Linked DNA regions of Limibacter armeniacum. The protein of the gene in region 1 interacts with the protein of each later gene in a pairwise test. Links are inferred from orthologs where the notes say so. Each region holds a gene or a part of one and is shown in the gene's direction. Other genes may lie near its edges.

Region 1 (14,946 bases):
TCATGCAGACCCTCATCCCGGTAATGTTTTGGTGAAGCCTGACGGTACAATTCTGTTACTGGATTATGGCATGATTGGCAAGCTTACCAAGGCACAGCGATTTGCTTTTGCAAATTTTATGGTGAGCATGTCTAAGGCGGATGCTAGAGGGATGGCGATCTATCTGAAACGGATGTCATCTGGCAATGAAATCGAAAACCAAAAAGACCTTGAGCAAGATCTGAATGAGCTGATTGAAGACTTTATCCTTTATGGAGATGAAGATGTTCAGATGGCTGAAATAACTGGAAGGCTACAAAAAATCATTTATAAGTACAGACTTTCAATATCAGGTTCAATTTTTCTGATACTTAGAGCCCTGACAATTTTAGAAGGGATCGGCAGACAACTCTACAAAGAGTTTGATATGATGCCAATGATTAAGCCTTATGGTACAAAACTGATTAAGGAACAGTTTACGTTAGGCAATTTGACTACAGATTTCTATTATTCCATAACGCAGATGAGTTCACTCTTCTATAATCTGCCGATGGAGTTAAAATCTATCCTAAAGAAGGCTCGTACGGGTAAGCTCTCACTCAAGTTGGATATCGATTCTATCGAAGTGCTGTCGGCTATGCTGGGAGTTGTAGTGACTAGACTTAACATTACCCTGCTGGTTTCGACGCTTATTATTTCCTCATCGATAATGGTCGCAGCCTCTGGAGATCATCTACCAAGAAATGCCTGGGGGATACCTTATATTAGTATGGTAGGATATATTTTAGCTTTTATATTGGGGTTAGTACTTATCTTTTATAGAAAAAAACGTCCTTGAATAGAGAAGCATTGCCACCTTAATGGTCAATGCTTTTTTATTAGCTGAACAGTAGTATAAATTGTAAAGCTCCTGCACATCCTCCTAATATAGCTCCTACAATAATCAGCGTCATTTCATCTTCCTGAAAGGCAGGGCGTAAAAATCCTTCAAAATCTTCATACGGAAGTTGTTCCATTTTCTCCCTTAAGATATTTCGAATGTTGAGTGTCTTGTCTGCATAGGGGTAGATATCTTCTAAGCAGATATGAAACTCCTGCATAAAGCGAAAAAGTGCGATACTTTTAATAATACCCAAATGCTTTTGTGCATCTTCACTTTCTACCCAAATCTCAACAGGGTCCTTCACTTTATCATAGGTTGAATCAATCAGTTCTCCAAGTCTATGTTCCAAAATCTCTTTAAGTCTATCTCTACCGGAAGTTCTTGAGATATACTGGAAAATGCGTTCAGTGGTCAAGATTCGCTCAGTAATGATGGTGGAGTACTCGTCAGCCACTTCTTTCTGTCTCTTGAGGAAAAGTCCCAAGAGTGTCCAAGGTCCAACCTTGATAGGTTTTTTAGGCTCAAATATAAGCTTTAAGGCTAGCCAGTTGGTTGCATAACCCACAATGACGCCAAATAGCGGTAACAACCACCAAGGGTTATAGAAGTAGGCAATCACCATCTGTGTGATTCCAAATAGGGAACCGAAGTAGAATCCCGACTTTTCTATAAACTTGAACTCTTCCTTTCCGCATTTAATAAAGATGGTATTCAGTAGTCTTTTGTCTTTGGATACAGCTTCCAGCGTCAGCATTTTAAGGTCAAGCATTTCTTTGATAGACCCACCGATATCTTCCATCACCTTGGTGACCACTGAAGGAATATTGCTTCCTGCTGTATCATATACAACTTGCTTGGCTTTTTGAGGTGTTTTTTCCCATATGGCAGGGGCTTCAGCCATCATTACTTCATCGACCGTTTTTCTAGTGAGGTCAAGCAGACTAGCTTGCATTTCTTTAGCAACGAACTCAGGATCTAGCTGACTGAAATGCTCATCGATCTTCAGTAAGTTGGTTGTAAGCAAGTCTACCGCCTTGTCTGACATTTTTCGAGCATTTGAGGGGATGATGCCCTGCCAGCCAATTGGTCTTATCCCAATATAATCCAAAGGGTAAAAGGTCATTTTGATCGCCATAATATTGGTGAACCACCCAATGATCCCACTGGAAAGAGGTATGGACAGGTAGAGAAATATTTCCTTGATTAATGGCGTCATATATTGGGATGTCTATTTAAGTTTAAAGTTATTCATTAAAAAATCTAATTCGATAGCTGAACTGAAATTATCTCAATTGAGGGGGCTTTGTTTTTAACAAATGATAAAAAATACCTTAAACAGTGTGCATTTCCATATTCATATTACGTGTATTTTTGACATTAATTTAAATGATTTACTACATTGACAAACTACCGTAAATCATATAGGAAATAGTAGTGCCAAGTATCTGAAAATTAAGTGTCAATATTTATTATATCCTATAACAGATTGATTCGGTATTTTTTGTAAAGCTATACAAAAAGTACAAATACTGACTGATTAATCGAGACTACTTTTACCATATCAAATCGTTTAAATATTAAAAGTCTCGCCTTTCAACCAAATCAGTATTGGTACCAAACCAAATCACAATGGAAAATTACTACGATTATATAGTTATCGGATCTGGATTCGGAGGAAGTGTTTCTGCTATGCGCTTATCAGAGAAAGGGTACTCTGTATTGTTAATTGAAAAAGGAAAGCGCATTAAGGACAAGGACTTCCCGAAATCGGATTGGAATATAAGGAAATTTCTTTGGGCACCTCTACTTCGGTGTTTTGGGTTTCAGAAGCTTACTTTTTTTAAAGAAGTATTCATTTTGGGAGGTGTTGGAGTAGGTGGTGGAAGCAATGTCTATGGGAATACTCATATGATACCGGGAGACGAGTTTTTTGAGAATAAGGTCTGGGCTCATTACCGTGACTGGGAAAAAACACTGACGCCATTTTATGACAAAGCCAAGTTTATGCTTGGAACAATACCCTACACAGATTTTCATCGTGAGGATGAGATACTGAAAGAAGTCGCAAGGGACATGGGTAAAGAAGAGTCATTCGGAGGTGTAAATATTGGGGTATATTATGGGGATCCGAATAAGGAAATAGATCCATACTTCAAAGGATTAGGTCCTGCACGTAAAGGGTGTCAGAAGTGTGCTGGCTGCATGATCGGCTGCCGTCATAATGCCAAAAATACCTTAGAAAAGAACTACCTCTATTTTGCTGAAAAATTTGGGACAGAAATTTTACCAGAGACCTTGGCAACAAGTATTTCTCATGATGGAGCGTATTACACTGTTGAGACAAAAAGCAGCACTAAGCTTTTTGGTAAAGAAAAGAAAAGCTTTCGTGCTAAAGGGCTTGTGGTCAGTGGTGGTGTAATTGGTACTCTAAAGATGCTATTAAGTCAAAAGTTTGAAAATGGTACACTATCAAAGCTTTCTGACAAACTGGGTTCTAATATTCGAACAAATTCAGAGATGCTGTGTGGGATTGCCAATACGGATGAGAAGCTGAACCATGGAGTTGCAATCAGTTCATACTTTAACCCTGACAAAGATACACATATTGAAGTTGTAAAGTATAATACTGAATCAGGCGCTATGGGACGGTTGGCTGCAATGGCGGCTGGTCCAGGACCTGGAGTAGTCAGGATAGGGAAAATGATCGGACATATTATTTCAAAGCCACGACAGTTTTTGAAGGCTACATTCAAGTTCAGGAAATGGGGTGATCAGTCGCTGATTTTACTCGTAATGCAGTCATTGGAAGAGTCCATGAAGATGGTTTGGAAGAAGGGGTTGTTTGGTGGAAGTATGAAATTTGACAGTAAAAGCAGCAAAGCTGTCTCTGCTTATATCGATATTGGGCAACAGGTACTGTACCGATATGCAGAAAAAGTAAATGGAACGCCTCAAAATGTTTTGACAGAAATACTCTTCAATACACCTATGACGGCACATATCCTTGGCGGATGTCCAATGGGTAAGAATGCGGATGAAGGTGTTGTCAATGATAAGTTTGAGGTCAATGGCTATCCAAATATGTATGTCTTGGATGGCTCAATCATTCCATGTAACCTAGGTGTAAACCCAAGCTTGACAATCACCACGCTTAGTGAATATGCCATGGCTCAAATACCCAAGAAAGATGGGTATCATGGCAAATCTTTGGATGAAATGCTGAAAGAGATAGAATCAAAACAATCCGTTAAAGTTGAAAGATAAAATTGTAATGATTTTTTATCCTCTAAATAGCGTAGCTTCGTAAAAGCTACGCTATTTTTATGTCGAAATATGTTGACTGGATTATTTCCAAATATAATCGGCTATATGAGGGGCAATGACGTATTTCATAATTAACTTCTACTGTGATGCTAAAACAACCAGAAGTTGGATTAAAAAACTTTTTAAGAAGAGAGTTATTCAATTCTCCATTACAAATGCTAATACTAACCAATAATGAAAAAACTATTTAAAGGCGCATTTTATACATTTGACTTACTCTTGGTTGGAGTAGGAGCATTTTATTTTTGGGCAAAGTCTCCTAACCTCAAAGAAGCGGAGTACAGTAAAGTTATGACTTATACTGACGCTGAAGCGTCTAAGAATGATTCAGTCTTTACTCTGCTAACCTATAACATTGGGTATTTGTCAGGAATGCTCAATAATCAAAGTGTAAAGATGGAGAAAGTGCTGTTTGAAGATAATATGAGGAGGGCTAAAGAAAAGCTTTCGGCTGTCAATGCAGATATTATAGCTTTTCAGGAGATTGATTTCAACAGCAATCGTTCTTATAAAGTCAATCAGCATGATGAGCTGGCAAAGCACCTTAAAATGCAGTATGGAGCAATTGCAGTCAATTGGGATAAAAAGTATTTGCCATTTCCATATTTTCCTGTTTCAGCTCATTATGGAAGAATTGTTTCCGGACAATCGTTCTTGAGTAAGTTCCCGATTAAGGAGCACGAAAGAATTGTATTGGAAAAAGTGGAAAGCCAGCCATTCTATTATAAAGCCATGTACCTCGATCGGTTAGCTGAAGTTGCCAAAATTGATATTAATGGCACTGAGGTCATATTGATCAATATACATACTGAGGCTTTTGACCAGACAACCAGAATCAACCACATCGAATATGCACAGCAATTATTTAAACAGTATGCTAAGAGTTATCCTGTAATTTTGCTGGGAGATTTCAACAGTGATCCTGACTATGAGAATGCAGGAATTAAGATCTTGCTGGATGATCCTGAGATGGGAGTGGCGTGTCCTGAGTCAGAATTAAATGAAGGACAAGCTGTAACTTATTATCCTGATAATGAGCATCTGGATTTTATATTTTACACCAAGGATAGAATTGAAAGTCTGGAATGGAAAGTGCTAAGTGACTTTGGAGATATTTCAGATCATTATCCTGTTATGATGAAATTCAGGTTTAAATAAAAAGAAGGCTGACAGTTTATGTCAGCCTTTTATTTTTATAGCAGTTTCTTAATAGCCTTCTCAAGATCCTCAGGAGTGTCTATTCCAATACTCTCTTTGTCTGTGATACTCACCTTTATCTTATAACCATTCTCCAACCAACGTAGCTGTTCTAGCTTTTCTAGCTGCTCAAGGGTAGAGGGTTTTAATTGTGTGATCTTTTCAAGCACATCGCTTCGGTAAGCATACATTCCTAAGTGTTTGTAGAAATCATGCTGGGCGAGCCATTCATCCTGAGGGAAGTCTCTTAAGAATGGGATTGCCTGTCTGCTGAAATAGATCGCATCAGCCTCGCTGTTTTTGATCAGCTTGACTGTGTTGGGGTCAAAAAGCTTTTCAGCCTCTTTGATTTTGATCCCTAATGTAGCGATTTCGGTTTCACCTGATTGAAGTAATGCTGCCAGTTCATCAATCTGAGATGGATCGATAAAAGGTTCATCGCCCTGAATATTGATCACATATTGATAAGTCTCTTCTTGCAACTGCAAAGCTTCAAAGCAACGATCAGTACCACTTGGGTGATCTGTAGAAGTCATGACTACATTGCCCCCAAAACTTTGGACATGATCATAAATCTCTTGATGGTCAGTAGCCACAACTACCTTGTCAATTGATTGAGCCTTACTTACTTGTTCATAGCAACGCTGAATCATGCTTTTGCCTTTGATATCTGCCAAAGGTTTGGCTGGAAATCTTGTGGAGGCATAGCGGGCAGGAATTATTCCTAGAATCATATAATTGTTTATCCTAATTTTTGCTTCAGATTATGCGCAAAAATAGGATAAATTAGAGATTTTCTGAATCAGAGTGAAGAAATTGAAAGTTCGGGACTTTTACTGTTTTGGAAATGGGAGCCATTGCCCATGCCAATCATAATAATACAGGCTGTTGAACTTCTTTTTGTAATCATAAAAAGAAGGAATGTTATAACAGTAACCATGGTAATAGTATTCCTTTCCGTTAGCGATGGCAAACTCAAGCTCCAATAACATTGTAAGTAACCCAAGACTATACTTTCCGTAGTCAAGGTCAAACATTCCGTAAATGCTTGAGCAAGTATTTACTGTTTCATCCATAAAGCTACAGGCAATCAGCTTTCTGCCATCATAAACGCTTACTTCCTTGGTTAAGAGTGGGCAGTATGCCGGAGATTTGTAAGAAAGGAAATCATAAATGCTTTGAGGGATATTTTCCTTGAATTTTCTTTTGTGTCTTTCGAACAGTGCTACTTTTTCGGCATCCACTTCAAGGTCTTTGATCTCAACGCTAAATTCCTTGTTCTTAGCTAAAATTTTTCTTTGACTTTTACTGAACTGAAAGTCCTTCATACTGATGCGAAGTGGCATTACACTGCAAACCCTATTCTCGTAAATGCTGATATTGTATCGGTAAAACTTCTCCCCAAAATGTCTCCATCCAGCGGCCAAAAGCATTTCCATCTGTTCAGATGTTACTTTCTCATTCTGGAACTCTTCAATTATTAACCTACTTGACATATTCATTTCTTAGACTTTGACCAGTTGAGCAGATACAGTTTAAAAAGTGTCTGTTTGTCTTGTAACAAATGTAGTATACAAAATAGTAATTTCAGGGATAAAAAAAGCCGAAGCGGTAAACTTCGGCTTTTTGGTGTTAGACGGCTGTGCCTATTACGATATCTCAATGGACCTTACTGTTTTGGGTACATTTGGGTCTTTTTTAGGAATGTTCAGCATCAGTACGCCATTATTATGACTTGCTTTTATGTTCTCAAGGTCTACATGGTCCTGTGGTAATGTAAATGAACGCTTGAATGACTGATAACTGAATTCCCGTCTTCTGAATTGACCTTTATCTTCTTCATTCACTTCGCTTTTGACCTCACTCGATATAGTCAACACATTGTCGTTTACTTCAATCTTAAAGTCGTCCTTGTTGATGCCAGGTGCGGCAACTTCTAATTCATAGGCCCGTTCAGTTTCTTTTACATTCACAGCAGGCATTTTGTTACCTGTAAAGAAGTTTTCACTCAAATCAAACAGGTCTTTGTTGAATAGGTCCTCAAACATTCTCCCGAATGTTGGAAGCATTCCAGGTTCTTTTTTAATCAGTGACATAGCGAAATGGTTTATTGGTTTAACATGAAATAGGTCAGCTATATACTGACTGTGTGTTGTTGATTTTACATTATAAAATTCAATTTCTGTACCATTTGAAAAAAGACTATTTTCTTGATCAATATTGTGTCAAAATGACTGATTAAGAATGCTTAAGGATAGATTTTGCTGAAATTTTGTCAAGGTTGACTTTCATTTTGTCAGCAGAAGGAATATTTGAGCTGTATTTGAAATGTACTAATTGATTGTGGAAAAAAATCATAACTTTGCTTATCCAAGCAACCATATAATCCGCACACTGATATGAAAGAAATAAAAGAACACGAGAAAGCACTGATCAGTAAAAGTTTTCTGTCAGAAGACCTAGCAGCTCACTTATTGAATATTGAAACCACACTGGATGAAACCAGACTGTTGCACTTGCATAGGAGTGAAGACTATGAAGTAGATAAGTTGCTGATTGCCTATGATAAACAGCAGCAGCTGATTGAGAAATACCTTAAGGAGTTTATTAGTGAAAAAGAGCCTGCCGTTGAAGATGACTTGCCGCCGATGATCCGCAGATGGGTTAATCCATTGCTGGTTGAATTGTATATGTATGAAGATGAAGTAGCGAAGTTTATCCTTCAGAAAGAGCAGGGGATTAATTCATAAAAATTCAATTTAATCTAGGTTTTATTAAACCTAACGGACATTTCATAGTTTTAGATTAATAGTCTATACTTGCAACTGCGTTTGAAATTGAAAATTTCCTAAATGCAGAAATGAACAAATGTGAAAACTTTCAGGTAAACTGAATTTCTATATGACGAATCCGAGAAAGGGGGCTAATAGTTCTTATTGGGGAGGGATCAAGGAAGCAATCAGTACTTCAATAGAAGGAGTGAAGCTAACACTTGATCACTTCAACAAGGCTATTAGTAAGGAAAGAAGGCAACCAATTGGCACTTCACACGAAGATTATTTCACGAAATATCAGGAAGGAATTGTGACGATGGAGTATCCTCGTGAGAAGTTTCCTGTACCTGATGTGGGTAGGTACAAGCTTCACAATGAGATTGATGACTGTATTGTCTGTGACAAGTGTGTCAAAGTTTGCCCTGTGAATTGTATTGATATCGAACCTGTGAAGTCCGCTGAAGTAATTGGAACCACTTCTGACGGTACACCGAAACGTATCTATGCAGCCAAGTTTGATATTGACATGGCAAAGTGCTGTTTCTGCGGTTTGTGTACTACGGTTTGCCCAACGGAATGTCTGACGATGACTAAGGATTATGAATTCAGTGAGTACGATCTATTTAAGCTGAATTATCAATTCTCAGAGATGACCCCTGAAGAAGTCGAAGAGAAAAAGCGTCTTTTTGAGGAAGCTCAGGCTGCTAAAAAACAAGCAGCTGCAAAAAATACTGAAGCAAAGCCGGAAAGTACAGGAACTGCAAAGCCTAAATTCAGACCGAGTTTCAAACCGAAAGTATAGTAGCGTATCATGGAACAGTATATATTTTATTTTTTTGCGGCTGTAACCGTATTGCCTGCTATTCTGATTCTTTTTACCAGAAATGTCCTTTATTGTGCGTTGATGTTGCTACTCTCTTTTTTAGGAGTTGCTGCGTTATATGCCTTGTCAGGAGCTGACTTCCTTTCCATTACTCAAATTGTGGTTTATATGGGAGGGATCCTCGTATTGCTGCTCTTTGGGGTCATGTTTACTAAAACACGGGAAAATAAGGGGTTGTATTCAGGTAGCTCCAATTTTTTTGGTGGTATTATCGCCAGCTTGACAGCATTTGCATTACTGAGTTATACAATAGTTCAGACGGTTTGGCAGGATGTTCCTTGGATTGCAGATGCCGCTAATGCAGGCGAAATCCATAACGGTTCATCTATCAGAATCATTGGCGTGAACTTGATGACGGACTTTATTCTGGCCTTTGAGTTGATAGCCGTTTTGTTGCTTGTGGTTCTAATAGGAGCGGCATATGTAGCTGGGAAAGACTCAAAATCCTAGCTTTTTTCTTTAATAATTGATTACATTTCCTTAACTTTTGGTTTATACATTACATGATTTCTCAATAGAAAGATCTATTTAAAAGTTAGAGGAACGTTCCCCAGGAACTTATAATTTTGATTACATTTGTATTTCGTGCCTATAAGTACGAGCAGCGATTCAAACAATTTGAATCGTTTTTTCTTTTCAGATTAGGCCATTAAACCTATATCAAAATGTCAAATATCACATATTATACCGCAGAAGGGCTACAGAAGCTCAAGGATGAACTGCATAGGCTGAAAACACAAGGAAGAAAAGAGATTGCTAATGCGATTGCAGAAGCAAGAGATAAAGGTGACTTGAGTGAGAATGCTGAATACGATGCAGCAAAGGATGCACAAGGGCACTTGGAGGCAGAAATTGCACAACTTGAAAATCTGGTAGCTAACGGGAGGGTCATCGACCAGTCTAAACTAGATACAGATAGAGTAGGCATTCTTTCACGCGTGAAAATCAAAGCACCAAACGGTACCGTAATGGAATATCAGTTGGTGGCTGCCAAAGAAGCTGACCTTAAGAAAAATAAGATTTCTGTTGATTCACCAATTGGTAAAGGCCTAATTGGAAAAAGAGTTGGTGACAAAGCAGATATTGTTACACCTCGTGGTAAAATGATTTTTGAGGTACTCGATGTAGGCTTGTAATATACCTGAAGAAGTCTCTTGATATATTATAAGTATAAAGGAACTGCTGACTTTTGAGTTGGCAGTTTTTTTTTGCCCTAATTCTCAATCAGCTGAGGTATTTAACGCTTTTTTTGAATGAATGGCTTTGCACAGCTCTATGGCTAATTCTATATTTGGTACAGAAAAAAGAAAATAGATTCTTAGTATATCCAAAAACATTTGAACCGATGGCAACAATCTTTTCTAAAATTATCGCAGGCGAAATCCCTTCTTACAAAGTGTATGAAGATGATAAGTATTTGGCTTTTCTTGACGTATTCCCTTTGAAGAAAGGGCATGTGCTACTGGTACCTAAGCAAGAGGTAGATTACATGTTTGACATGGAGGATGAGGATTTGGCAGGCTTGTATATTGTTGCCAAGAAACTTGCTGCGGCTATCAAGAAAGCCTATCCGTGTAAAAAAGTAGGGCAGGCTGTAATTGGCTTGGAAGTTCCACATGCGCACTTGCACTTGGTTCCTTTGAACGATATCGGAGACCTGAACTTTACATCCGAAAAGCTGAAATTGGCTCCTGAGGAAATGCAGGAAATTGCTGATAATATCAAGCAGTATTTGTAATACAAAGATTTTGATGTTTAGCGAAGCACAAGCTTCGCTTTCATTTTGAAAAACAATTAAGTCTATAATTGCGACTGCATATTCATAGCAACCAAATACTCACAAACATCTTTTAAGAATAAATCAACATGGACCGCAATCAGGCAAAAGAAAGAATTGGAGAGCTGACCGAAAAGCTGAACTACTACAACTATCAATACTATATGAATAGTGTTTCAGAGGTGTCAGATTATGAGTTTGATACACTGCTGAAAGAACTTGAGCAATTGGAAAACCAATTTCCAGAATGGCAACAGGATGATTCACCTACACAGCGTGTTGGAGGAACCATCACAAAAGATTTTGAGACGGTGACTCACCGCTATCCAATGCTTTCTTTATCCAACTCGTATGATGAACAAGACTTGTTGGATTTTGATAACCGTGTCCGTGATGCTATCGGGGATGACTTTGAATATGTTTGTGAGCTTAAATTTGATGGAGTAGCCTTGAGCTTGACTTATGAGAATGGAATTCTTAAGCAAGCTGCGACGAGAGGTGACGGTGTGCAGGGTGATGATATCACGGCAAACGTCAAGACTGTTCGTACGATACCTTTAAGGCTTCATGGAGAGGATGTTCCAGAACTGTTTGAGGTACGTGGTGAAGGTTTTATGAGCAGAGAGTCTTTTAATAGAATCAATAGCCAGATTGAAGCGGAAAACCTGAAAAGACAGTCTGCTGGAAAGAAATTACAAAACTTGCTGGCAAACCCTCGTAATGCGGCTTCAGGGACATTTAAGATGCAAGACTCTGCTGTAGTGTCAGAGCGAAAGCTTGATTGTTTTGTATACAGTTTTATCTCTGACAACAATCAGGTAGCAACACACTTTGAGGCACTAGACAAGTTAAAGAAATGGGGCTTCAATGTTTCACCAACTTTCAGAAGCTGTAAGAACATTAAGGAAGTTCTTGAGTATATCCATGATTGGCAGGAGAAGAGATTTGAACTTCCTCTAGATACTGATGGCGTGGTAATCAAGGTAAATGGCTATAACCAGCAGCGTACATTGGGTAATACATCCAAAAGTCCTCGCTGGGCGATAGCTTATAAGTACAAGGCAGAAAGTGCTACCACTCGCCTTAATTCGATTACATATCAAGTAGGAAGAACAGGAGCAGTAACACCCGTAGCAAATCTGGAGCCTGTGCAGTTAGCTGGAACAACGGTTAAGCGTGCATCCGTTCATAATGCCAATGAGATCGCCCGCTTGGATCTACACGAGCACGATATGGTGTACGTTGAAAAAGGTGGGGAAATTATTCCAAAAATTACTGGAGTAGATGCTTCGGCTAGAGAAGTAGGATCTTTACCGATTGAGTTTTTGAAAAACTGTCCTGCCTGTCAGACAGAGCTGATCAGAAAGGAAGGAGAAGCGGCCTATTATTGTCCTAATGAGCGTCAATGTCCTCCACAGGTAAAAGGAAAAGTGGAGCATTTTGTGCAGCGAAAAGCGATGAATATCGACTCCTTGGGCAGTGAGAGAATCGAGCAATTGCTGGAGAAACAATTGATTGCGGATGCTACTGACCTTTATTCGCTTCGTAAAGTGGAGCTAATTGCAAAACTGGATAAGTTCAAGGAAAAGTCAGCTGACAAGCTTATTGAAGGGATAGAAGCTTCAAAAGAAATCCCGTTTAGCCGTGTACTTTTTGCAATAGGCATTCGCTTTGTAGGAGCTACTGTAGCTGAAAAGTTGGCTGAGCATTTCAAAAGTCTGGATGCTTTGTCTCAAGCTAGTAAAGAGGAATTGGTGAATGTTCCTGAAATTGGGGAGAAAATTGCAGACAGTGTAAAAGAGTTTTTTGCTGATCCGTTAAATCAGGGATTTATTGAAAAACTGAAGGCAACTGGTGTGAAACTTGAACTGGATGAAAGTGAACTTTCTACCTCTGCCGAAACAGGTGATGCATTGGATGGAAAAACATTTGTCATCTCAGGTGTGTTCACCCAATTTAGCCGTGATGAGCTAAAGGCAATGATCAAAGCCAATGGCGGGAAAGTGACTTCTTCTATCTCCAAAAAGCTAGACTTTCTGGTTGCTGGTGACAAAATGGGACCAGCCAAGTTACAGAAAGCATCTGATTTGGGGATTAATATAATTTCTGAGGAAGAGTTTTTGGCGATGGTTCAAAACTGAGGGATTCAATCTAAGTAAAGTGCAAGTGAAGCTTGTCTCTTTATTTTAGCAGCAAATTGATTTCTTTATTCAGTTAAAAAAAATCATTCACCCTTATTCTGTAATTTTGACATTATATTTGTGCTAATCTTCAGGTAAGGGTGAGTTGCCTCACTTTATGATATTGATGTAAGACGAACTAAACTATTGATATACGTGAATTCAGTTAAAGAATTTTTTTTCAAGCAGAAAATCAATAAGGCTATGGCTAACAGTAAAACGGTACCAAGAAAGACGGTATCCTTTTCTGATGCCCGCAATATTGGAGTGCTGTTTCAGGTTAATCACGACCTGGAAGTAAAAGTGCTGAAAAAGTTTATTCAAAAACTACAGGATAGCGGTAAGAACGTAGATGTGTTGACTTTTTTCAATAGTGGAGAAGTAAACCTCTATAACTTCAACTTTAAATTCTTTACTGATAGTGAAATCAAGTCGTTTGGAGAGATAGATTCCGAAGATGCGCAAAGGTTTATAGACAAGAACTATGATTACCTTTTCTTTGCCTCTGTAGAAGGTGGTCTTGCATTTGACTATGTGCTAGCAGAAAGCAAAGCATCATGTAGAGTAGGGATTAGCAGAGAAGGAAAAGAACCATTTTTTGAGCTTATGGTAGGAGCCAATCAGAAAGAATTGGATGATATGCTCGAAAATATGCTGAAGGTGGTGGAAACAATCAGGGTTTAGAAGAGAGAGAAATTTTTCTGTGAGGTAGAAAATTATGAAAGCATTAAACGGTACTGGTGTAGCTTTGATTACACCTTTCAATGAGGAAAATGAAGTGGACTTTTCTTCATTGAAAAAGGTCCTTGATCACACCGCTCCTTATGTTGATTATTGGGTTGTGAATGGTACGACAGGGGAGTCAGCCACTCTTACAGGAGAGGAAAAGCAAGCGATACTTGACTTTGTAGCTGAGTATAATAAGGGCCTAAAGCCAATTGTTTTTGGAATAGGAGGGAATAATACACAGGAAGTCATCAGCCAATTAGAGGCATTTGACCTACAAGAAGTTGATGCCATACTATCCGTAGCTCCCTATTACAATAAACCTACTCAACAGGGGATGTTGCGTCATTATGAGCTAATTGCTGATCATGCAACAAAACCAATCATCTTATATAATGTCCCTTCTCGTACGGCAGTCAACATGACTGCTGATACCATCTGTCAACTTTCTTTCCACCCGAATATTATTGCTGTAAAAGAGGCTTCTGGAGACCTGACTCAAAGTCTTTGGATCAAGAAGAATGCAGCAAAAGGTTTTCTATTGATCTCTGGTGAAGACCCACTTACTGTACCTTTGATTTCAATAGGTGCAGTAGGGGTGATTTCAGTAGCGGCTAATGTGGTGCCTGAATCTTTTTGTAAGATGGTAAACCATGCACTTAACAATGATTTTGAGCGTGCAACATCTATACTGATGGAATCAATACCTTTGATTGAATCATTGTTTGAAGAGGGGAACCCTACTGGTGCCAAACAAGCTTTGGAGTTGATGGGAGTTTGTAGCTCCTCTGTGAGGTTGCCACTGTTCAGAGCTTCAGACCAGTTAAAAGAAAAAATCCAATCCTTACTTTAGGAAATTCCGGTTACGAAATTCATGAATAAAAAAATCCGCAGTGCAAAAGCAGTACTGCGGATTTTGTATTTGTGCTCAATTAATGAGCAGAAATCATCACGAATTACTTCGCGTTATTTTTGATTTCCTGTACTTCAAGTCTGATGTCTTGAGCAAGTTTTTTAATTTCTTGCATGTTCTTTCTTACTCTTGTACCTGCAGCTTGAACGTTGTTTTCGTAGAATTTCGCTGCATCCTCTTCGGTTTGTTTTACTAGTTCAACTAGTTGCTTAAATTTTTCCATTGTTGAAAAGTTAGTGATGTAATCAGTAATTAGTTTTACTTACCTAAGGCAATTTATGAAATAGTTGGTAAAATCCTAAACATCCCA
Region 2 (15,251 bases), on another replicon or contig:
TTGGTTGTGAGACTTGTATTAACATCACTGAAAACTATGATTTACAGGGTTTTGATTCTTGAGTAAAATTATCAAGTGGTATTTATTAAAAAGGTAGGAGACAGGTGATGGTACTTTGCTTAATAATAACTTTGAAGTAGTTTCTATTTTAAAGTTCAGAAAATGAATGATTTAATATTTTATTAACTTTCATTATCTCCAGAATGCAATTCTAGGTCTTGCACAGCAATAACTTTTTCCTACCTTTGCACTCCGCAAAACGGGAAACACCCGCAGCGGCCAGCCACTCCAACGGGAGCGGTGATAATGCTTCCTGACAGCGACAATGGATAAGTGAAAATTAATTCACAATGTTGCTTGCAAATAACGGGAAAAAGGTTTTACCTTTGCATCCGCTTCTTTCGGGAAGGTTTTCGGGTTAACGGCTCGAAAATAAAAAATAAAGAAAAGTCTTGGAGTTTTGCTAAAGGTTTTCTTACCTTTGCAGCCGCTTCAAGCGAAAAGGTTCCGGAAGGATCCACGGAAAAGTCCAAGAAGTTGGGCTTTGAAAAGTTCTTTGAGAGGATTTAGGACAGTGGTAAGGGATAAGGCTTTAGGGTTTTGTCTCGATCACGCAAAACAAGTACGACAAGACAAGCACAAGCGTCAATTCCAACAATTGAAAAGCAGGAGACAGGTCAGAAAACACGACGACAATTGGCGCTGTCCCTTTCAGGGGGCAGCCCAAGTCAACAATCTCTTACAATGGAGAGTTTGATCCTGGCTCAGGATGAACGCTAGCGGCAGGCCTAATACATGCAAGTCGCGGGGTAGGGTTTCCTTCGGGGAGCCTGAGACCGGCGCACGGGTGCGTAACGCGTATGCAACCTGCCCGCTGCAGGGGAATAGCCCGGAGAAATCCGGATTAATGCCCCGTAGCACTGTTTGCCTGCATGGGTGAACAGTTAAAGGAGTGATCCGGCAGCGGATGGGCATGCGTCTGATTAGCTAGTTGGCGGGGTAACGGCCCACCAAGGCCACGATCAGTAGGGGTTCTGAGAGGATGATCCCCCACACTGGTACTGAGACACGGACCAGACTCCTACGGGAGGCAGCAGTAGGGAATATTGGGCAATGGGCGCAAGCCTGACCCAGCCATGCCGCGTGAGCGAAGAAGGCCCTCGGGTCGTAAAGCTCTTTTATAGGGGAAGAACAAGTGGGGTGCGCCCTGCTCTGACGGTACCCTATGAATAAGCACCGGCTAACTCCGTGCCAGCAGCCGCGGTAATACGGAGGGTGCAAGCGTTGTCCGGAATTATTGGGTTTAAAGGGTACGCAGGCGGTCTGTTAAGTCAGTGGTGAAAGTTCACAGCTCAACTGTGAAAGTGCCATTGATACTGGCAGACTTGAGTACCGGAGAGGTAGGCGGAATTCCCCATGTAGCGGTGAAATGCACAGATATGGGGAGGAACACCGAAAGCGAAGGCAGCCTACTGGCCGGTAACTGACGCTCAGGTACGAAAGCGCGGGGAGCGAACAGGATTAGATACCCTGGTAGTCCGCGCCGTAAACGATGAAGACTAGGTGTCTGCCCTTCGGGGTGGGTGCCCAAGCGAAAGTGATAAGTCTTCCACCTGGGGAGTACGCTGGCAACAGTGAAACTCAAAGGAATTGACGGGGGTCCGCACAAGCGGTGGAGCATGTGGTTTAATTCGATGATACGCGAGGAACCTTACCTGGGCTCGAATCCCATTCGACAGGTCTAGAGATAGATCTTTCTTCGGACGGATGGGAAGGTGCTGCATGGCCGTCGTCAGCTCGTGCCGTGAGGTGTTGGGTTAAGTCCCGCAACGAGCGCAACCCCTACCTTCAGTTACCATCGGGTAAAGCCGGGGACTCTGGAGGAACTGCCTGCGCAAGCAGAGAGGAAGGCGGGGACGACGTCAGGTCATCATGGCCCTTACGCCCAGGGCTACACACGTGCTACAATGGTAGGGACAGAGGGCAGCGACATGGCGACATGAAGCGAATCCCAAAAACCCTATCTCAGTTCGGATCGCAGCCTGCAACTCGGCTGCGTGAAGCTGGAATCGCTAGTAATCGCGTATCAGCAATGACGCGGTGAATACGTTCCCGGACCTTGTACACACCGCCCGTCAAGCCATGGGAGTTGGGTGGGCCTGAAGAGGGTGGCCGTAACAGGAGCTCTCAAGGGCAAAACCAGCGACTGGGGCTAAGTCGTAACAAGGTAGCCGTACCGGAAGGTGCGGCTGGAACACCTCCTTTCTGGAGACCGTCCCTGTAGTTGTAGGGGAAGGCGCCTGTGCCGTTGGTTGTACGGCGTGAACACTGTCCAAGTCACTCAAAACAATCCTTGAGATTAGATGACCGGGGGATTAGCTCAGCTGGCTAGAGCGCCTGCTTTGCACGCAGGAGGTCATCGGTTCGACTCCGATATCCTCCACCTCATTTTCCGGGTATTCCCTTCAAGTTTCAGACGAGAAACAGGACAAGGGAGACCGCAAGACGGAAAAGAAAGGTTCTTTGACATACTGCCAAATTAAAAAGCAACGAGGCCTGCCTGCCGCAGTTGATGCTGATTGTTCGGTATTGACGGCAGGCGGCAAGAAGAAAAGCAAGAGAAAGTAATAAAGGGCGTACAGTGGATGCCTGGGCTTCCAGAGGCTATGAAGGACGCGACAAGCTGCGAAAAACTTCGGGGAGGTGCACATGACCCTTGATCCGAAGGTATCCGAATGGGACAACCCACCATGCTGAAGGCATGGTTTTAGAGCCAACGCGGGGAACTGAAACATCTAAGTACCCGCAGGAAGAGAAAACAAGAGTGATTCCGCAAGTAGTGGCGAGCGAACGCGGAGAAGCCCAAACCGTCGGTGTTACGGCACTGTCGGGGTTGTAGGGCTTGCATAATGTGAAGACACGGAACTGGAAGGCGCTGGAAAGCGCCGCCGCAGAGGGTGAGAGTCCCGTACAGGCAATGTGTTGATCAGGCAAGTACCCTGAGTAGGGGGGAGCCGGTGAAACTCCCTCTGAAGCAGGCAGCACCATCTGCCAAGGCTAAATACTCCTGGAAGACCGATAGCGAACAAGTACCGTGAGGGAAAGGTGAAAAGCACCGTGAATAACGGGGTGAAATAGATCCTGAAACTGTACGCCTACAAGCGGTCGGAGCCCATCAGTTGGGTGACGGCGTGCCTTTTGCATAATGAGCCTACGAGTTGCACCTCACCAGCAAGGTTAAGTTCTTCAAGGGACGGAGCCGCAGCGAAAGCGAGTCTGAATAGGGCGCCATAGTTGGTGGGGGCAGACGCGAAACCGTGTGATCTACCCATGGCCAGGGTGAAGACGGGGTAACACCCGTTGGAGGCCCGAACCAGTTGACGTTGAAAAGTCTTTGGATGAGCTGTGGGTAGGGGTGAAAGGCCAATCAAACTCGGAAATAGCTCGTACTCCCCGAAATGCCTTTAGGGGCAGCGTGGGGTGTTTTCTTGCGGAGGTAGAGCTACCGATTGGACTAGGGGGCTTCACCGCCTACCGAATCCAGACGAACTCCGAATGCCGCAAGATTAAGCCCTGCAGTGAGGGCTGGGGTGCTAAGGTCCCAGTCCGAGAGGGAAAGAACCCAGACCGCCGGCTAAGGTCCCCAAATCTGTGTTAAGTTGAACAAAGGAAGTGCAGTCGCGGAGACAGCCAGGATGTTGGCTTGGAAGCAGCCATTCATTTAAAGAGTGCGTAACAGCTCACTGGTCGAGTGACAGCGCATCGATAATAATCGGGCATTAAACACAGTACCGAAGCCGCGGACTAGTAATAGTGGTAGGGGAGCATTCTACGGGCATCGAAGCCGCATGGTGATGTGTGGTGGAGCGCGTAGAAAAGCAAATGTAGGCATAAGTAACGATAAAGAGGGTGGGAACCCCTCTCGCCGAAAGACCAAGGTTTCCCGGGCAACGCTAATCGGCCCGGGGTCAGTCGGGACCTAAGGCTAAGCCGAAGGGCGATGCCGATGGCAAGCGGGCAAATATTCCCGCACCCGCATGGCAACGAAAGTGACGGAGTGTGTGACTCCTCGCGCAGTGACGGAATACTGCGTTGAAGGACTCGTCCGACAGTACTGCAAACCCTCGGGGGCGCAGATAGCAGGGGGAGCACGCTTCCAAGAAAAGCAAGCCATGCGGCCCGTACCGCAAACCGACACAGGTGGTTGGGTTGAGCATACTAAGGCGCTCGAGTGATTCATGGCTAAGGAACTAGGCAAAATGGTCCTGTAACTTCGGGAGAAAGGACGCCTCCTCCTTCGGGAGAGGCCGCAGTGAAAAGGCCCAGGCGACTGTTTAACAAAAACACATGGCTTTGCGAAGTTGAAAGACGATGTATAAGGCCTGACACCTGCCCGGTGCCGGAAGGTTAAGGGGGGACGTTAGCGTAAGCGAAGCGTTGAACCGAAGCCCCGGTAAACGGCGGCCGTAACTATAACGGTCCTAAGGTAGCGAAATTCCTTGTCGGGTAAGTTCCGACCTGCACGAATGGTGTAACGATCTGGGCACTGTCTCGGCCATGAGCTCGGTGAAATTGTAGTCGCGGTGAAGATGCCGCGTACCCGCAACGGGACGAAAAGACCCCATGAACCTTTACTGCAGCTTAGCATTGGCTCTGGGTAAGTGATGTGTAGGATAGGCGGGAGACTGTGAACCGGGTTCGCCAGGATCCGGGGAGTCGCCCTTGAAATACCGCCCTTTGCTTGCCTGGTGTCTAACCCTTAACGGGGGACATTGCTTGGCGGGTAGTTTGACTGGGGTGGTCGCCTCCAAAAGAGTAACGGAGGCTTTCAAAGGTCCCCTCCGTACGGTCGGCAACCGTGCAGAGAGCGCAATGGCACAAGGGGGCTTGACTGTGAGGCTGACAAGCCGAGCAGGTAGGAAACTAGGACATAGTGATCCGGTGGTTCCGCATGGAAGGGCCATCGCTCAAAGGATAAAAGGTACTCTGGGGATAACAGGCTGATCTCCCCCAAGAGCTCACATCGACGGGGAGGTTTGGCACCTCGATGTCGGCTCGTCACGTCCTGGGGCTGGAGAAGGTCCCAAGGGTTGGGCTGTTCGCCCATTAAAGTGGCACGCGAGCTGGGTTCAGAACGTCGTGAGACAGTTCGGTCTCTATCTGTTGTGGGCGTAGGAAGCCTGAGGAGTTCTGACTTTAGTACGAGAGGACCGAGTTGGACGAACCTCTGGTGCACCGGTTGTTCCGCCAGGAGCATTGCCGGGTAGCTATGTTCGGATGGGATAAGCGCTGAAAGCATCTAAGCGCGAAACCCGCTCCGAGATGAGGCTTCCCTTAAAGGGGTGTTGTAGATGACAACGTCGATAGGCTGCAGGTGAAAGGGTTGAGAGACCCGGGCCGAGCAGTACTAATCCCCCGTGACTTTCCTTCGCTTTTCTTCTGCCCGCAAGGCGGGCAGGCCTCCAGGCAGTATGGTACTATAAAAATCAAAGAAACAGAAAGCCTTTCAAAAGCCTTCATGGCGGTGAGAGCGCGGGTGAACACCTCTTCCCATTCCGAACAGAGCAGTTAAGCCCCGCAGCGCCGATGGTACTGGGATAACACCCGGGAGAGTAGGTCACTGCCAGTCTTATACAAGCACAAAGCCTTGCACATATCAATATGTCGCAAGGCTTTTTTATTTTACCATTATTCTGTTAAATTCTAGTTAACAAAAGACTTATTTAAGTCGTTAGCCAAAAGTTAGAATATTCTAATAATAGAACGGACTTTAAGTGAAAAGTCCTTGTTTAAAGGGTATTTGAGACGAATTCTATTGAATTTTAGAAAGAAAAAATAAGATTTATTTGTTTTGCTACACTACTATTTTTTATAATTGTAAACTGAGGTTAACAACTGTTAATCATTCATCTTTTTTACTACTAAACTAAATAGTATGAAAGCTAGATTAGTATTTCCATATGCCATTTGTTTGTTCTTGACAGTAAGTTTATATCAATGCAGCAAACTGAGAGATAAGGAAGAGTCGATGCAGCCTAAAGAACAGATGAAAGAAGCAGCGGTTACCAAGACCATGAATACATCATATCAGCTGAACGATAGTTTGTCAGCAAAAGGTGATGTACAATAACCTTGATGTTAAGTTATCAAGTGTATTGTGTGATTGAAATTTTTGAAATACCTGTGAGGTAAGCATTGAAAAATTCAGTGCTTTTTTTATGCATTACGTTGAGTTGTAATGTCTCAGGTAGGGATATAGATATTAAACTAACGAACAAGATTAAATATGAATCGCTTTTTTGTGAGGAACTCATTGTTTGCATTACTATTAATGACATGTACAATTGGTATTGCAAGTGCGCAGAATGAGCCAGTGAAACAGGATACAACAACGAATACAAAGGTTGTACAGGAGCCTTATAAAGCACACAATACATATTTGCCTTATGCAGTCTATGCTCCAGAAACAAGTGTTGAATTTGGTATGTTCGTTTTGAGACAGTTCAAACCAAAGGGAGCAGGTGATGAAACTAGGCCTTCTAATGTTCAATTATCGGGTGCTTATACGTTAGAAAAGCAATATAAAATAACAGTTGATTATTCATTTCTTTCACCTGAGGAGAAATGGATGTCAAATGGGTATATAACCTATAGAAGGTTTCCTGAAAAATATTATGGCATTGGTTCTGATGCCAAAGCTGAAAATGAGCAATCAATTGACTGGAAGAGTATAATCGTAGAGGTTCAAGGGTTGAGAAAGGTTAAGCCTAGCATGTTTGTAGGTGCACAATTGCGATATGTAAACATGATGGATGTGACTTTTGAAGAATGCGAGGATTGCATTGACGAGCCTGTATTACCTTTGGGAGCTGAAGGAGGCGTTAGTGCTGGTATTGGTGCTGTGTACATCTGGGATACGAGAGACGCTATCTTGACACCAACAAAAGGACATTATATAGAGCTTTCTGCGACAACATATGGCAGTGGAACAGGAAGTGACTTCAGTTTTACATCCATTAAATTCGATGCTCGTAAATACTTTGACTTCTCGGAGAATACTGATGGGAAAAGCATCTTAGCTTTGCAAACTAATATACAGCAGACTTATGGTGATGCCCCTTTCAGAGAAGTTGCACTGCTTGGTGGTGGTGAGATGATGAGAGGTTATTATCAAGGTAGGTATCGAGACAATCATTTAGTAGCGGTACAGGCTGAGTACCGTAAGTACTTGTTCTGGAGGATTGGAGCGACGGTATTCGGATCAGCAGGAAATGTGGCATCCGACTGGAATACATTTGAGTTTAGTAACTTAAAGGCTGCAATGGGAGCTGGTCTTAGACTAAACCTGAATAAAAATGATACAGCAAACCTTCGTTTGGACTATGGTATAGGTAATGGTACAAGTGGGTTATATATGACATTTGGTGAGGCATTCTAACCCCCAAATGATTTATAAAAGAACAATTGTGAAGCGTGAATTTCTTTAATAAAGAAGTTCACGCTTTTTCATTCAGTCATTTTTACTAAATATGTTACATTTGTATTGCGCTTAACGGCGCATTTTGTGTTAAAGAGAGCATTTAGATAACAAATTAACTGTCGGTTGTGCGGAGAGCCAACCTTGTTTTATAAATACTGAACGCATGTCAGAGTACAATCACAAGGAATTTGAGCCGAAATGGCAACAGTATTGGAAAGAGAATAATGTATATAAGGTAGACATTGATGTCAGTAAGCCAAAGTACTACGTATTGGATATGTTCCCTTACCCATCGGGAGCAGGTCTTCACGTAGGGCACCCGCTTGGGTATATTGCATCGGATATTGTCAGCCGATATAAAAGACTGAAAGGTTTCAATGTGCTGCACCCAATGGGTTTTGATTCATTCGGATTGCCGGCTGAGCAATATGCAATTGAAACAGGGCAGCATCCTGCGATTACTACTGAGCAGAACATTGATACATTCAAAGGACAATTGGATAAAATCGGTTTCAGTTATGATTGGAGTCGTGAACTGCGTACTTCATCTCCTGACTTTTACCGTTGGACACAGTGGATATTTGAGCAACTGTTCGGTGCATGGTACGATAAGTATGCCGGCAAAGCAATGCCTATCAGTGACCTGATTGCTAAGTTTGAAGCAAATGGTACTGAAGGGATTAATGCAGAGAAGGCTGAAGCTACTCCATCATTTACAGCTGAAGAGTGGAAATCATACTCTAAGCAGAGACAAGAAGAGTTGTTACTGGATTACCGTCTGACATATCTGGATGAAGCAGTGGTGAACTGGTGTCCTGCTTTGGGTACTGTTTTGGCAAATGATGAAGTGAAAGATGGACTTTCTGAGCGTGGAGGACATCCAGTAGAGCGTCGAATGATGAAGCAGTGGATGATGCGTATCACAGCATATGCTGACCGACTGCTAGAAAACTTGAATGATCTTGATTGGTCTGATGCTGTAAAAGAGATGCAGCGTAACTGGATTGGTAAGTCACGTGGTTGTGAGTTGGATTTTAAAGTAAAAGACAAGGATATCACGCTGACAGCATTCACTACACGCCCTGATACCATTTATGGTGTTACTTACGTAGTACTTGCTCCTGAGCATGAGTTGGTGGCAGAGTTGACTACTCCTGAGCAGAAAGAGGCAGTTGAAGCATATGTAGAGGTGGCGAAAAACCGCTCTGAGCGTGAGCGTCAGGCGGATGTGAAACATGTCACAGGTGTATTTACAGGTTCATATGTGATTAATCCAATTAGTGGAGAGGAAGTGCCATTGTGGACAGCTGATTATGTACTGGCAGGATATGGTACAGGTGTCGTAATGGCAGTACCTTCATCTGATGACCGTGACTTCCGTTTTGCTAAGCATTTCGATCTTCCTATCAGATGTGTTATTGAAGGCACTGAGGAAATGGAAGATCCTACAGAAGTGAAGAAAGGTAAAATGATCAATTCAGATTTCATCAATGGTTTGGAGTCTGATGAAGCCATGAAGGTGATCATTGATAAAGCAGTAGAACAAGGTGCTGGAGAAGCTAAAATCAATTACAGAATTCGTGATGCAGTATTTAGCCGTCAGCGTTATTGGGGAGAGCCTGTTCCTGTTTACTATACAGAAGAAGGGATTCCTCATGTTATAGAAGCGGACAAGTTGCCATTGGAGTTGCCTGCAGTGGATGAGTATTTGCCAACTGAGGATGGAGATCCACCACTAGGTCGTGCCACTGACTGGAAACACGATGGAAAGTACGATTATGAACTGACAACCATGCCAGGTTGGGCTGGTTCAAGTTGGTATTTTTTGCGCTATATGGATCCTCAAAACAACGAGCGTTTTGCGAGTGATGAAGCAGTGAAATACTGGAATGAGGTAGACTTCTACTTGGGGGGTACTGAGCACGCAACAGGACACTTGTTGTATTCTCGTTTCTGGAACATGTTCCTGTACGATATGGGTTACATTTACCATGAGGAGCCATTCAGAAAACTGGTGAACCAAGGTATGATTCAAGGTAGATCAAGTTTGGTTTACAAGATCAAGGATACGAACAAGTTTGTTTCTGAGGGATTGAAGGATCAGCATGAGGTTCAGGTATTGCATGTAGACATCAAACTGGTTAACAGCAATGATGAACTGGACATTGAAGGTTTCAAAGCTTGGAGAGCAGACTATGCTGATGCAGAGTTTATCTTGGAAGACGGTGTTTACAAGTGTGGACACATGGTGGAAAAGATGTCCAAGTCTAAATATAATGTGGTTAACCCTGATGAGATCGTAGAGCGCTATGGTGCTGATACACTCAGAATGTATGAAATGTTCCTAGGTCCATTGGAGCAGTCAAAGCCTTGGAGTGTACAGGGTATTGATGGGGTAGCCAAATTCTTGAAAAAGCTTTGGAAACTGTATATCAATGAGCAAGGTGATGTATTGGTGACAGACGAAAAAGCGAATGATAAGGAGCTGAAAGTTCTTCATAAGACAATAAAGAAGGCAGGTGAAGATGTTGAAAACCTATCTTTCAATACTTCGGTGCCGGCATTTATGGTTTGTGTGAATGAGCTGACTACCCTGAAATGTCATAAAAGAGAGGTGTTGGAACCTTTGTTGGTAATTCTCTCTCCATTTGCTCCACATATTGCTGAAGAACTGTGGCATACAGCTTTGGGGAATGATACAACAATTGTAGATACTGTTTTCCCTGAGCATGAAGAGAAATACTTGGTTGAATCGTCACATGAATATCCGGTGTCTATCAACGGTAAGATGAGAACCAAGATCAGCTATCCGCTTGACAAGCCTAAAGGCGAAATCGAGAAGGAAGTATTGGAAAATGAGATTGTTCAGAAATGGGTAGATGGTAAGCCTCTTAAGAAGATTATCGTCGTACCTGGCAGAATTATCAATATCGTTGTCTGATAGAAGACTTCAAGTACAGTAAATTAAAAAAGGCGGGATCCAAAAGATCCCGCCTTTCTGTTTCTGATTAGACTATGATTCTGGTAAACTATTCTCTCGAACTATATTCGGCAGACAAAGGCTACCAAAAAGTATAAGTCGAAGCATAATGTTCACAAAAAAAGAGTATCCAAAAAAAGTCTTTTTTGCTTTATGACTTTATGACAACCTGATAATGAGGGTGGACAAGAAATAATGATGATTATTAACACTTATTGGGAAAAGGAGCGGGTAGTGTAAAATGGTAAGCTTTTTTTGGTACCCAAATGATAATTGAAGATGGATTCAGCGGCTTTCAAACAATTAGTTGGATTATAGTAATAGAGGCATTAACAAACGTTTTTTAGAGGTTGATAATGTTTTTCTGGGCTTAGGAAGGGGACAGAACGAATTTCTTAGAGACTAGGTTATTGATTCGAACCGGTCAAACAATTTACCACTATTTACTTTACACAATTTGCCATTGAGCGCTTGTGAGAAGCATACACTAACAGAGCCGGTTTAAGTAATCAAACAACTTATACCAAATCGATTATTCACCATACCTGTAGCATTAACCCACCTCGTAACACATCTGGCCCTGTTCTTTAGGGCGTGTCTTCGGCTCATTGTGAAAAACCTCAAGTTGTAAGCTGTCAACCTGATTGATAGAGGCTGATATATTCAGTGCTCAATCTTCAATGTTTTCCGAACTGTGTTTACGTGGCATACAGCTATCTAGGTAAACAGTTATCAGCCATGAAAAACGCTACTCGCATGATTGACTTTATCAAAGACTTTGTTGCTTGGCATGAGAAGGTGTTCTTTCGCAGTTTTGAGGAGGTCTATGATCTATATTTTGTAGTGAAGTATCCTTTTATTCAAAATAAACGAGGGCGCTTTATCTGTGTAAAAGAAAATGGAAGGCCTCACAATACATATTATGTGAATTTCTCAGAAATAGAGGATACGCTAATGCTGCCCTCTGACGGTGCCAGACTGTTATTTTTGGCATTTTTGAGAGAACAGCATTGTGATGAAGGCTTTGACATGGAAATGCAACGAAGCTATTTCAGAGAAAGGATGGAACTGCAAAGGTATCTTACTTGCAGAGACTAAGCACATCCGAAAAATCCTGAGGCAGTTCGCTGTCAAAGACTAATTCTTTACCGGTAAAAGGCTCAACAAAACCGAGGGTTTTGGCATGGAGTGCATGTCTTGTCATAACTTTCAATATGTCTTGTCTTTTTTCCACTCCCTTCATAAAGTACCTTTCGTCACCTACCAATGGGTGTCCCAAATGTTTCATGTGAAGTCGAATTTGATGTGTCCGACCTGTTTCAAGGCGGCAACTCACCAAGGTAATATCTCCTAACCGTTTTAAAACCTTGTAGTGAGTCACGGCTTCTTTGCCAAAACTTTTGTCGTCAGAAACCTCAATGGACATCAGGTTCTGAGGATTTCTACCCATGTAATTTCTTAAAGTGCCTTCATCGTTTACTGGGTTACCCCAAACGATGGCTTGGTATTCACGTAAGGTCGACTTTGTACTGAACTGGGCATCAAGAGCCTCGTATGCCTCTTTGTGTTTGGGTATGGCAACAATACCTGTTGTATTCTTGTCAATCCGTTGGACGAGACAATCCTTTACCAAGTTTTCCGGTTCCCCTTTTTCTTCATAATAATGCTGTAAGGCATTCAGTAGGGTATTGCCATAGTTGCCAAGCCCTGGGTGCATAGGCATGCCTGCAGGTTTGTTGATGACAATGATATCCGCCGTTTCATAAAAGATATTGAGCTGTACTGCCAAAGGCACGATTTCATCGTGTTTGCGAAAAGACTCCATCCATAAGATTTCATCTTCACCTTTTACGATGTAGCTGCTTTTGGATTTTTTCCCATTTACAGTGACTTTTCCTGCTTTGATATGGGCTTGAACCATGCTTCTACTTTTATTTTTCAGATTGTCTGAAAGGTAATGGTCCAAGCGTGTTGGTTTGGTGGTGAACCCTGCAATTATTTTTTCGTGCTCGTACAGCATTTCACTCAATTACTTACTGCTTTCCTTAAATAGTGATTTACGCCCGTGAATACTGCAAATAGGACATTTTTCAGGCTTGTGGTTTCGGGCTGGACAATACTCCCTTCCAAAGTAAATGATTTGGAGGTGTAAATCATTCCACAGTTCCTCAGGGAATAACCTTTTGGCATCTTTTTCAGTTTGCTGAACATTTTTACCTGTTGTCAGTCCCCAACGGTACATAAGTCTGTGTATATGTGTATCAACAGGGAATGCCGGTACGCCAAATGCTTGAGACATCACTACGGATGCTGTTTTGTGTCCAACAGCTGGCAAAGCTTCTAAAGCCTCAAAAGACTGAGGTACCTCACCATTGTATTTTTCAATCAAAATTTCGGATAGCCCGTGTATACCTTTCGACTTCATTGGAGAAAGGCCGCAAGGCTTGATAATCTCTTTAATCTCCTCAACAGACATCTTAACCATATCATAAGGATTGTCAGCTTGCTGAAAAAGAAGTGGTGTAATTTGGTTGACACGTTCATCAGTACATTGAGCTGAAAGCAATACAGCAATCAGTAATGTATAAGGGTCTTTATGTCTAAGTGGAATAGGAGGTTCTGGGTATAAGTTTTGCAGAACCTCAATAATATTTTCGACTTTTTCCTTTTTGGTCATCTTATCCTGATTAAAAAGCAAATGGCAGATGATTTGAAAATGTATTTAAATTGTGAAGAATTTTCTGCCAAATTGTATATTTCAATTATATTTTAGGTCGCAAAGATATTGAAGTAAAGGTTGTGGTGAAAAAAATTACCTCCTTACTTTAAGGATTAAATATCAAAATTGGCAAGTAAAACAGTTCTGTAGTGTGTAAATATAGGATTGGTAATTGTCATACTCTAGATAGAAGCAAGTCACTTTTTCATAAATCAGTTTGAAATTGGAACAAAGTAAATACGATACGATCGAAGAGGCGGTACTGATAGACGATATCAAAGCCGGAAACCAAGAAGCATGGGAGTATATTACTCGTAAACTGTATAACCCTATCCTTAACTTTATTACAGGTATGGTGAAGGACCGGGAAACAGGAGAGGAACTTACGCAAGATGTATTTGTCAACTTTTGGGCAAAAAGGGAAAGGCTTAATATCAATATTTCATTGAAGGCATACTTATATCGTGCAGCGAGAAACCATACGCTGAACTTTATCAAGAGAAGAAACTTTGAGCAAGACTATCAGAGAGGGTTAGCTCACACGCTGGAGTATTCGAAAAACGATACAGAGGATGCATATCATTTCAGTGAGCTTGAGAAAAAACTGTACGATGCAATTGATTCGCTTCCTGAAAACAGGAAAGAGATCTTTATGTTGAGTCGTTTTGAGGATATGACCTATAAGGAAATTGCGCAGACGTTGGATGTACCTGTCCGTACTGTGCATTATCAAATTGGCTTGGCTCTAAAAGATCTACGTGAAAAATTAAAAGGTTATGCAGATCCTAATTTGATGGGGTTGACGGGGATTTTGTTCTTTTTTACGCTTTTGAAGGATTTTATCTAAGAATTTTTGTCCATATACAATGTTGGTTTGTCAGTATTGTAGCTTGGATATGTCTTTCGCTCAAAAAGCAAAGACCTACTAACATCAAATTGAGTTTAAAATAACAGGACAACATAGCTTTTTTACAAGCCTTATATAGTGCTCAAAACACCAATGAGTATGAATGATAAAATTAATTGGACCCTTATTAGTCAGTACCTTGGAAAAGATGGCAGTGATGAGGAAATCCGTTTGGTAGAACAAATGGTTAAAGAAGATGCCTCTTTTGCTAGGTTATTGAAAGAGATTACCTCTATCTGGGAGGAAAGTGCTGCATTGGGTAAGAAAACCCGACTAACACTTTCTGAAGCGGAGATTCAAGAACGAATCCTGCAAGTCAAGCAAAAGTTAAGTGAAACCGAAGCTGAAGAATCTAAAATTGCAAGAATTTTAGGTGATGCATCTGACGAGTCTGTTTCAGATGGTGAGTTCTTACAGTCTTCCCAACAAATATGGAAGGCTGCAGGAAGTATTGCTTCTAAAAGAGCAGTGAAACTATCGGATAATGATTTGGATAGTGCAATGGCTAAAATGAAGTCTCGCATCAGCCAGATGGAAACTGGAGCGACAAACACTCCTTTGCAAACGACGGTAACAAAGTCTGAAAAACCTGCAGCAGCAACTTCTAATGTTGTACAGATGAAGACTTCTAGTACAGCTTGGATGAAGTATGTAGGAGCTGCAGCAGTGGTATTGCTGGTATTGGGTGCCGGTTTCTTTATATTGAAGAACGAGGTGCTGAAGCCAGAAATGTCAATTGCAATCGCAAAGGAGGAAGCTAAGCGAATACAACTTGCCGACGGTTCAGAAGTATGGCTTAGTGAAGGCAGTGAGTTGTCATATCCAGTAGCATTTCAAGGAAACAGCCGAAATGTTAGTCTAAAAGGACAGGCATTCTTTGAAGTGACTAAGAATCCAAAGAAACCATTTGTGATTGAAACAGAAAATAGCCATACACGTGTTCTTGGAACTTCGTTCAGATTGACTGATCAAGCAGGTCAGATTGAGATGGAAGTTGTGACAGGTAAGGTGGAGTTTTCTTCTACCAAGTTACATGATGAAAAGGTGCTGTTAGTAGGAACAGAAAAAGCATCCTTAATTGATGGCAAGATGGTCAAAGGTGCTACCGATATGGACCATGCTGCTTCCTTGATGAGATCAGAGTTGGAGTTCAAGGCAAATACAA

Evidence for each region.
Region 2: the proteins of ligA (region 1) and leuS interact in binary tests that used the Escherichia coli proteins (3 or more experiments, as listed by UniProt). The link is inferred for Limibacter armeniacum from one-to-one orthologs.

What each region holds. Positions count from the first base shown.
Region 1 is NZ_JBAJNO010000008.1:2,430,982-2,445,927, reverse strand. What follows is about bases 10,457-13,432. They hold ligA (NAD-dependent DNA ligase LigA), read left to right. Parts: upstream 10,457-10,906; coding sequence 10,907-12,958; downstream 12,959-13,432. Other genes in these bases: V6R21_RS15915 (DUF6913 domain-containing protein), read left to right, coding at 13,154-13,432; V6R21_RS15925 (HIT family protein), read left to right, coding at 10,457-10,778. In the rest of the region: V6R21_RS15980 (ABC1 kinase family protein), read left to right, coding at 1-817; V6R21_RS15975 (DUF445 domain-containing protein), read right to left, coding at 858-2,078; V6R21_RS15970 (GMC oxidoreductase), read left to right, coding at 2,492-4,126; V6R21_RS15965 (endonuclease/exonuclease/phosphatase family protein), read left to right, coding at 4,361-5,344; kdsB (3-deoxy-manno-octulosonate cytidylyltransferase), read right to left, coding at 5,380-6,117; V6R21_RS15955 (arginine-tRNA-protein transferase), read right to left, coding at 6,217-6,879; V6R21_RS15950 (Hsp20/alpha crystallin family protein), read right to left, coding at 7,033-7,479; V6R21_RS15945 (hypothetical protein), read left to right, coding at 7,783-8,133; V6R21_RS15940 (4Fe-4S dicluster domain-containing protein), read left to right, coding at 8,285-8,959; V6R21_RS15935 (NADH-quinone oxidoreductase subunit J family protein), read left to right, coding at 8,969-9,490; transcription elongation factor GreA, read left to right, coding at 9,706-10,176; more of V6R21_RS15925, read left to right, coding at 10,386-10,456; more of V6R21_RS15915, read left to right, coding at 13,433-13,681; dapA (4-hydroxy-tetrahydrodipicolinate synthase), read left to right, coding at 13,716-14,576; V6R21_RS15905 (histone H1), read right to left, coding at 14,680-14,859. UniProt on the Escherichia coli protein: DNA ligase that catalyzes the formation of phosphodiester linkages between 5'-phosphoryl and 3'-hydroxyl groups in double-stranded DNA using NAD as a coenzyme and as the energy source for the reaction.
Region 2 is NZ_JBAJNO010000009.1:435,147-450,397, reverse strand. The notes cover bases 7,341-10,621. They hold leuS (leucine--tRNA ligase), read left to right. Parts: upstream 7,341-7,643; coding sequence 7,644-10,421; downstream 10,422-10,621. Other genes in these bases: V6R21_RS19495 (BamA/TamA family outer membrane protein), read left to right, coding at 7,341-7,438. Outside these bases: V6R21_RS19500 (hypothetical protein), read left to right, coding at 5,936-6,130; more of V6R21_RS19495, read left to right, coding at 6,332-7,340; V6R21_RS19485 (hypothetical protein), read left to right, coding at 11,199-11,558; V6R21_RS19480 (RluA family pseudouridine synthase), read right to left, coding at 11,542-12,480; nth (endonuclease III), read right to left, coding at 12,490-13,137; V6R21_RS19470 (RNA polymerase sigma-70 factor), read left to right, coding at 13,403-14,026; V6R21_RS19465 (FecR family protein), read left to right, coding at 14,186-15,251.